Regions from separate parts of the Kaistia sp. SLG-1 genome, predicted to be linked through region 1. Evidence: predicted binding sites of a transcription regulator. Region 1 holds the regulator's gene; the other holds the start of a gene.
What was found. Region 1 encodes PhoB, which activates phosphate uptake and scavenging genes when phosphate is short. Its sites were predicted from a motif close to TGTCATNNANCTGTCAT; they were not measured.

Region 1 (4,482 bases):
AATCGAGATAAGCGTCCCCGTCTCGCGTAAAGACCCAGGCCCCCTCGCCTCGCTCGAACTCGAGCGGTGCACGCGCAAAGGTGTCAAAGAGGCTGGACGAGGTCTTTTTTACGCTGCTATCGGGGGCGTTCATATCCCCTCCTTCGGATGAAACCACGGAAATGGGTGCCAAAAATCAAAAGTGCCACCCGAGGCCGACGCGCCGGGCAGCACCTTTTTGCGTTGCCCTTATATCACGGTCGTGACGTTTTGTGTCAATGAAAACGGCGGCGGAGGGGCCTCGGCGGCGGCTAAGCGATTGACCCGACTCACGGTTCGGGGCCGAGACCGCAAGTTGGGGAAAACGCAAGGATCCACATCTAGGATTCCTGCCGACTCTTGTCACCGAGTCAGGCCATATAGTATCTTAATAACCGTTAAGATACGAAATATCGAGCCGGTACCTCCCCCTGACCCAAGTATCGCGTTCAAAGTCGTCATGCCCCCTGGCCGACGACCGCGACAGGATTCCGGGTATCGCTCCGACCGACAAGGACACGCTATGACTTGGACGGACGAACGGGTTGAGTTGCTGAAGAAGCTCTGGACCGACGGTTTGAGCGCGAGCCAGATCGCCTCGGAGCTTGGCGGCGTAACGCGCAATGCGGTCATCGGCAAGGTACATCGGCTGAGCCTGTCGGGTCGCGCCAAGCCGGCTTCGACGCCGGTGGCTCGCGCCCGCAAGCCTGCGACGACCAGCAATGGCCGATCCGCAACGACGGGCCGCCCCAATCCTGTCAGGCCGCTGGTGGCGGGCAATACCGCGCTGAAGCCGCTCGGCCAGATCGTGCCGGAACCGCGGCGCATGCCCCGCCCGGCCGGCTCGGACGACGTCGTCGTGCCGATCAGCCTGCATGCCACGATCCTCACGCTCACCGAACAGACCTGCAAATGGCCGATCGGCGACCCGAGCACCGAGGATTTCCATTTCTGCGGCCAGCGGTCGAACTCCGGCATTCCCTACTGCGAATATCATTCGCGCGTCGCCTACCAGCCGGTGCATGACCGCCGCCAGAAGAAGGCCGTCGGCGCCTGATCGCGCCGGCCTGACGCTGGCTCCGGCGCCTGGCGCGCCGACGAGACCAGCCGCAATCCCGGCCGTGCCGTCCTCCATCGAGGCGCACGGCCGATTTGTTTTCCGGCCTCCCCTTGCCAACAACAGAAAGCCGCGCCGGGATTCTGTCCCGCACGCGGCTTCTTGTTCTTTAGCTCTTGAAGGCGGATCCGAAGCTCGCCCCTCACCTCTCCCTGAGGGAGAGGTCGACGCACGAAGTGCGGCGGGTGAGGGTTTACGGTCTATCCGGAGGGTTCCCTAAACCCTCTCCCGGACCTGCGGTCCGACCTCCCCCTCAGGGGGAGGCGAAGGCAGGAGGTGGTCCTCCCCGGAAGAAGCCGTGCCGGAGGCAGCCACGGCAGCCCCCCGGACTATCTCGCATCTGGCGACCCTCCCTCAAGGGGAGGGTTCACGCGGAGTGGTTGCCTCAGGCCATCGCGAACTGGTCGTCGAAGGAATAGCCGGAGCCGCGCACGGTGCGGATCGGATCCTTGACGCGGCCGCGGTTCACCGCCTTGCGCAGGCGGCCGATATGGACGTCGACGGTGCGCTCGTCGACATAGACGTCACGACCCCAGACCCCATCCAGCAACTGTTCGCGTGAAAACACGCGGCCGGGGCTCTTCATCAGATATTCGAGCAGGCGGAACTCGGTCGGGCCGAGATGCAGCTCGCGCCCCGAGCGGCGGACGCGGTGCGTCTCGCGATCGAGCTCGATGTCGCCGGCGCGCAGCAGCGTGGCGATCACCTCGGGCCGCGAGCGGCGCAGGATCGCCCGCACGCGCGCCATCAGCTCCGGCACGGAGAACGGCTTGACGACATAGTCGTCGGCGCCGGTGGCGAGACCGCGGATGCGCTCCTGCTCCTCGCCGCGGGCGGTGAGCATGATCACCGGCAGCGTGCGCGTGGCGTCGCGGGCACGGAGCCGGCGGCAGAGCTCGATGCCGGAGATCCCCGGCAGCATCCAGTCGAGCAGCAGCAGGTCGGGCACGGTTTCGAGGAGGCGCATCTCGGCGTCATCGCCGCGCGGCACGACCTCGACCGTGTACCCTTCCGCTTCCAGATTGTAACGGAGGAGGAGGCTCAGCGCCTCCTCATCCTCGACGATCATAACGCGTGGCGTCATTCACGAATTCCTGGGGTGTGGCTGACGATACCGTCAGTTCTTCTCATAGTTGACGGCAGTCGTGCTCGACTCGTCCTGCTTCGGGCGGTCTTCGGCGAGCACCTGGCCGGTGACGACATAGTAGACCGTCTCGGCGATGTTGGTGGCGTGATCGCCGATGCGCTCGATGTTCTTGGCGCAGAACAGGAGATGCGTGCAGAAGGTGATGTTGCGCGGATCTTCCATCATGTAGGTCAGAAGCTCGCGGAAGAGCGACGTGTACATGGCGTCGATTTCTTCGTCGCGCTTCCAGACTTCATAGGCCTGGTCGACGTCGCGGCTCGCATAGGCGTCCAGCACGTCCTTGAGCTGGGTCAGCGACAGCTCCGCCATGTGCTCGACGCCGGTGTTGAAGCGCTTCGACTGGAGCTGGCCATCGAGCGCCATGACGCGCTTGGCGATGTTCTTGGCCAGATCGCCGATGCGCTCGAGATCGCTGGCGATGCGCTGCGCCGCGATGACTTCGCGCAGGTCCATCGCCATCGGCTGGCGCCGGGCGATGATCATGATGGCGCGCTCTTCGCATTCGCGCTGCAGTGCGTCGAGCTTCTTGTCGTCGGCGATCACCTGCTTGGCGGTGGCCGTGTCGACCCGGATCAGAGCACCGACGGCAACGTCGACCAGGCGCTCCGCCATGCCGCCCATCTCGGCGATGCGGCGGGCGACGTCATTGAGCTCTTCGTCGTAGCGGGAAACAATATGTTCGGACATCTCGTGCTCCTACGTCCGCCCGGCCTCAGCCGAAGCGTCCGGTGATGTAGTCCTGGGTGCGCTTGTCGCTCGGCGACGTGAAGATCTTCGTCGTCTCGTCGAACTCGATCAGCTCGCCGAGATACATGAAGGCGGTGTAGTCGGAGACGCGCGCCGCCTGCTGCATGTTGTGCGTGACGATGGCGATCGTGTAGTCGGTCGTCAGCTCGTCGATCAGTTCCTCGATCTTCGCGGTCGAGATCGGATCGAGCGCCGAGCAGGGCTCGTCGAACAGCACGACTTCCGGCCGCACCGCGATGGTGCGGGCGATGCAGAGGCGCTGCTGCTGGCCGCCCGAGAGGCTGAGGCCGCTCGAATGCAGCTTGTCCTTGACCTCGTTCCAGAGCGCGCCGCGCGTCAGCGCCGCCTCGACCCGGCCGTCCATCTCGGAGCGCGAGATGTTCTCGTAGAGGCGGATGCCGAAGGCGATGTTCTCGTAGATCGACATCGGGAACGGCGTCGGCTTCTGGAACACCATGCCGACGCGGGCGCGCAGCATGTTGCGGTCCTGGTCGGGGTTCAGCACGTTCTGGCCGTCGAAGATCACCTCGCCCTCGGCGCGCTGGCGCGGGTAGAGGTCGTACATGCGGTTGAGGACCCGCAGCAGCGTCGACTTTCCGCAGCCCGACGGGCCGATGAACGCCGTGACCTTCTTCTCGTAGAGCGGCAGGTTGATCGTCTTCAGCGCCAGGTTGTCGCCGTAGAAGAACTTCAGATTACGGATCGAGATCTTCTCGGCCATGCCGGCCGTGTTCATCGCGGTCTGGGTCATTTGGAAGCCTTGGGGCTGAGGAAGGCGCGGGCGACGATGTTGAGTGCCAGCACGGTAAAGGTGATGAGGAGGGCGCCGGTCCAGGCGAGCTTCTGCCAATCCGGATAGGGCGACAGCGCGAACTGGAAGATGGTCACCGGCAGCGACGACATCGGCGCGTTGAGGTTGGTGCTCCAGAACTGGTTGTTCAGCGCCGTGAAGAGCAGCGGGGCGGTCTCGCCGGAGACGCGGGCGATCGCCAGCAGCACGCCGGTGACGATGCCGGACATCGCGGCCTTGTAGGCGACGTGGCGGATCATGACCGAGCGCGGCAGGCCGAGCGCCGCGGCCGCTTCACGCAGCTGGTTCGGCACCAGGTTGAGCATGTCTTCCGTGGTGCGGACGACGACCGGGATCACCAGGATGGCGAGGGCGACCATGCCGGCGAGCGCCGAGAAGTGGCCCATCTGGACGACCATGACCTCGTAGACGAACAGGCCGATGACGATCGAGGGCGCCGCCAGCAGGATGTCGTTGATGAAGCGGACGATCGTCGTCAGCTTGTTGTTGCGGCCGTATTCCGACATGTAGGTGCCGGCGAGGATGCCGATCGGCGTGCCGATGATGACGCCGCCGAAGGTCATCAGGAGGCTACCCCAGATGGCGTTCAGCAGGCCGCCGGCCGAGCCGGGCGGCGGCGTCATTTCCGTGAACACCGCCAGC
Region 2 (4,482 bases), 720 kb from region 1:
CCCGGGCGCGGCGTTCGGCCTTGGCCATGCCGCGCACCTTGAGCGGATAGGCGACGTTCTCCCAGAGCCGCATATGCGGGAACAGGGCGTAGTTCTGAAACACCACGCCGAGCCGGCGCGCTTCCGGCGGGAGAGAGCTGACGTCCCTCCCCTCGACTAGAACCCGGCCGCTCGACGGCATGACGAAGCCGGCGAGCAGCTTCAAAAGGGTCGACTTGCCCGAGCCCGACGCGCCGATGATCGCCAGCAATTCGCCCCGGCCGATCTCGAGCGAGATGTCGAACACGCCGGTCGTCGTTCCCGGATAGGTGTAGTTGACGGCTTCATAGCGGAGCGTCATGCGGATTTCGTCTTGTTGGCTTGAGCGAACTGGGCCGTCAGGCTGCTGGTGAGCGCGGCGAGGATGGCGAGGAACAGGAGAACCAGGGTCGCCGCGCAGGCAAAGCCGGTCGCCCCGTAGAAGGCCTGCAGCAGCACGACCGGATAGGTTCGCGACAGGAAGCCCGAGACAAGGTTCGAAAGCTGGAACTCGCCGATCGAGAGGCCGGCGGCGGTCAGCATCGCGGAGAGCAGGCTAGTCCGGAGCAGCGGAAAGGTTACGTCGCGCAGCCGCGCCGGAAAGGAGGCGCCGAGCGTCGCGGCGGCGTGCTCGTATTCCTCGAGGTTGAGCTGCTCCATGTCGGCGACGAGCGCAGTCACCGTGTAGGGCAGCGTCAGGACCAGATGGCCCGCCGCGAGCAGCCAGAAACTGCCGAGCCACGGCAGCGCGTCGGATGAAAAGACCAGGATGAAGCCGAAGGCGAGCACCAGTTCCGGCACGGCCACGGGCAGCAGCGTGACCAGCCGGGCGGCAAACCGAACACCGCCCTTCGCACCCGCCTGGATCGCATAGGCGAGCGGCAGCCCGACGACCAGGTTCAGAACGCAGGTGGTGCCGACGATCTGCAGGCTGGTGAAGAAGGCGCGGCGGAAGCTCGGGTCTCCTGCGACCTCCTGGAACCAGCGGACGGTAAATCCGCTGGGCAGGAGCGTGTTGCTCCAGCTCTCGCCGAAGGATCCAAGCCCCAGCAGCAGCACGGGCGCCGCCAGAAAAATCAGATAGGCAATCGCAACGATAGGCAAGTCGGCCCTCCTTGCTGTCGAGGCGCCCGGTTACCCCTGCTTTCTACCGCCCGCGTATGTAAGCTAAATGACAGTCGTAAGGTATATTACGGAATCTGGAAGATTCGCCCGGCAATCCGGTCGAGGATCGCCTCGACCGTGTCGACAACAGGCACGCCGGCGACGGGCGGCGCCTCGCTCGTGGCGAGCACGAGACGGTTGAACTGAAGCCCCAGCGCCATTTCCGACAGGGTGCCGACGCCGCCGCCGATCGCCACGAGCGCGAGGCACGCGCGGGCGATGATGGCGTTGCGAGCGGGGCCGATCCCGGTGGCGATGGGAATGGCGACATAGGGATTGGCGGCTTGCCACTCGTCGTCGGGCAGAATGCCGATCGGCAACCCGCCCGCCGATGCGTGCCCACGGCAGGCGGCTTCCATGACGCCGTTCTTGCCACCGCACAAAAGTTGCAGCCCGTGCTCGGCCAGCGCGGCGCCGAGCTTTTCCGCCAATTCGCATTGGCCTGATGTCGCTTCGCGCGGGCCGATGATGCCGATCGGGACACGGCGGAGCGCGCTTCGCTCGGCGAAGCGGAGGAGCGCCTCGGTCGGCGACAGGTCTTCTCCCGAACGTTGCGACGCCTCGGTCTCGACCCACTCCAGACGCGCGGGATCGAAGACCCGATCCCCGCAAAGCAACTTCCGGCTGTCTTCCACCCAATGCAACACTGTCACTTGCCGCCTCGACCCTTTTCCGCTTGCGCCTTGCCGCTGGCCTTCTATTCTCCCATCTGACGTAAGATTTGTGACAATCAAGGAAGTTAGATGACATACGGGGATCGGCAGAGCGACGGCATGACCGCCCGCCAGGCCGAGATTGTCGCGATCGTCGCCGAGCAGGGCTACACGACGCTGGAGTCGCTCGCGAACCGCTTCTCGGTGTCGATGCAGTCGGTCCGACGCGACATCATCCAGCTCGACCAGATGCGCCTTCTCCAGCGCTTCCACGGCGGCGCCGGCCCTTCGGACAACACGGTCCGGCTCGGCTACCAGGAGAAACGGTCGCGCTCGGCGGAGGCGAAGACACGGATCGCCAGGAAGGCGGCCGAGCTGGTGCCGGACGGCGCGACGATCTTCCTCGATTCCGGCACGACCATCGAAGCGCTGGCGCAGCAGCTGCGCGGCCGCAGGACGGGGCTCCGCATCTTCACGACCTGTCTTGCCACGGCGATGGTCGTGGCGGGCGAGCCGGATATCGAGCTTCACGTCATCGGCGGGACCTCCCGCGGCGCGGACGGTTCGCTCGCCGGCGCCGGCACGGTCGCTACCCTGTCGACGATCCGCTTCGATTTCGCCTTCATCGGCTTTTCCGGCTTCGACGACGATGGAGCCGTCATGGACTACGATCTCGAGAAGATCGCCGTGAAGCAGGCGGCGATGCGCCGGACGAACAATGCCATCCTGCTCGGCGACCAGTCGAAGTTCGAACGGCACGCCATCGCCCAGATCGCGCCGCCCCGCGCCTTCGCCAAACTCGTGAGCGATGCTGCGCCGCCCGACCGGCTGGCGGAGGTATTCTCCGCCTCAGGCCTCGAGATCCTCATCGCCTGAACGCCGTCCAGTCTCCCCAAACGATACAGCCCTCGAACGACGGATCGCTCGAGGGCTGCAGGCCGTTTCCCCTTGATCGGGGAACCGAAGACAGAAGTGAGCCGGCTTTAGACAGGTCGCTTGTGGATCGGCTCGGCGCGGTGCCAGTTGGCGAGGATGCGGCCGTCGGTGTGCGCCTGCTTCGCCCAGCGGATGCCGTTGCCGATCACCTTGTGGACCATCTCGTTGTGATAGATCGGGAAGGTCTCGTGGCCGGGGCCGAAATAGAAGATCCGCCCGCGCCCGCGCTGGAACGTGCAGCCGCTGCGGAAGACTTCGCCGCCCGAATACCAGGACACGAAGATCAGCTCGTCGGGCTGCGGGATGTCGAAGGGCTCGCCATACATCTCCGAGGCCTCGATCTCGAAGAAGGGCGGCAGGCCCTCGGCGATCGGATGCGACGGGTTCAGCACCCAGACGCGCTCCAGGTCGCCCTCGGGCATCTCACGCCAGGAAAGATTGGCGTTGGTGCCCATCAGACGGCGGAAGAGCTTCGAGTGATGGCCGGAATGCAGCACGACCAGGCCCATGCCCTTCAGGACGCGCTGCTGCACCCGGTCGATCAGCCCGTCGCTGACCTCGTCATGCGCCATGTGGCCCCACCAAAGCAGGACGTCCGTATCTTCGAGAAGCGCATCGGGCAGGCCCTCGTCGGGATCGTCCAGCGTGCCGCGACGGATCTCGAAATCCTCGTGCGCGAGCCCGGCCGCGATCGCGCCGTCGATGCGATCCGGATAGATCTTCTGGACCTCCGGATGAAGCTGCTCGTGGCGGCCTTCATTCCAGATTGTAACCTTGATCGTCATGCTGTCCTCAGTTTCCAGGGAGCTTCAGTCAGGAGCGATGGACGGCCTGGCCGTCCGCGCCAAAGAGGTGGCAGGCCGTGCGGTCGATGGAGAATCCGACCCGGTCGCCGGGCCGGATCGAGACGTCGCCCTCGACGCGGGCCATGATGGGATCGGCCAGCGAGCCGACCGCCAGATAGGTCTCGACGCCGAGGCGCTCGACGACGGCGATCTCGGCCTCGAAATCGCGATCCGATCCCTCGGCGAGCCTCAAATGCTCCGGCCGGATGCCGAGGCGCGCGGGACCCGCCGGCAGGGCCGGCCCCGGATCCGGCAGATCGATCGACCATCCCTCCGGCGTGGCCAGCCGTATCTGGCCGTTGCCGGGCCGGCTGAGCTCGACCGGGATAAGGTTCATGCGCGGCGAACCGATGAAGGTGGCGACGAAGGCATTTTCCGGCTGGTGGTAGAGCGTGATCGGGGCTGCTTCCTGCGCCACCTTGCCGCCGTTCAGGACGACGATCCGGTCGGCCATGGTCATCGCCTCGACCTGATCATGCGTGACATAGACCGCGGTGGCGCCGATATCGCGATGCAGGCGCTGCAGCTCGGCCCGCATCTGCACGCGCAGCGCCGCGTCGAGGTTGGAGAGCGGTTCGTCGAACAGGATCACCGACGGCTTCTTGATGATGGCGCGCCCGATCGCGACGCGCTGGCGCTGGCCGCCCGAAAGCGCGGCCGGCCGGCGATCGAGATATTGCGTCAGCTGCAGGATCTCGGCGATCGCCTCGACCTGGCGGCGGATCTCGGGCTTCGGCACCTTCTTCAGATCAAGCGAGAAGCCGATGTTCTCGGCGACGCTCATATGCGGGTAGAGCGCATAGGACTGGAACACCATGGCGATGCCGCGCTTGTCGGGCGCGATCTCGTTCATGCGCTTGCCGTCC

Region 2: AC6HZP_RS06780 (TIGR00725 family protein) is a predicted target of PhoB. The motif match lies at 1,895-1,911, and genes of this name have one in related genera.

What each region holds. Positions count from the first base shown of each region.
Region 1 is NZ_AP048544.1:816,734-821,215, reverse strand. It holds gene AC6HZP_RS03695 (aspartate aminotransferase family protein) at 1-133, opposite strand, end outside; gene AC6HZP_RS03690 (GcrA family cell cycle regulator) at 542-1,075, shown strand; gene phoB (phosphate regulon transcriptional regulator PhoB) at 1,521-2,219, opposite strand; gene phoU (phosphate signaling complex protein PhoU) at 2,253-2,969, opposite strand; gene pstB (phosphate ABC transporter ATP-binding protein PstB) at 2,995-3,780, opposite strand; gene pstA (phosphate ABC transporter permease PstA) at 3,777-4,482, opposite strand, start outside.
Region 2 is NZ_AP048544.1:1,533,974-1,538,455, reverse strand. It holds gene AC6HZP_RS06790 (ABC transporter ATP-binding protein) at 1-340, opposite strand, end outside; gene AC6HZP_RS06785 (ABC transporter permease) at 337-1,122, opposite strand; gene AC6HZP_RS06780 (TIGR00725 family protein) at 1,209-1,817, opposite strand; gene AC6HZP_RS06775 (DeoR/GlpR family DNA-binding transcription regulator) at 1,926-2,711, shown strand; gene AC6HZP_RS06770 (ThuA domain-containing protein) at 2,819-3,556, opposite strand; gene AC6HZP_RS06765 (ABC transporter ATP-binding protein) at 3,585-4,482, opposite strand, start outside.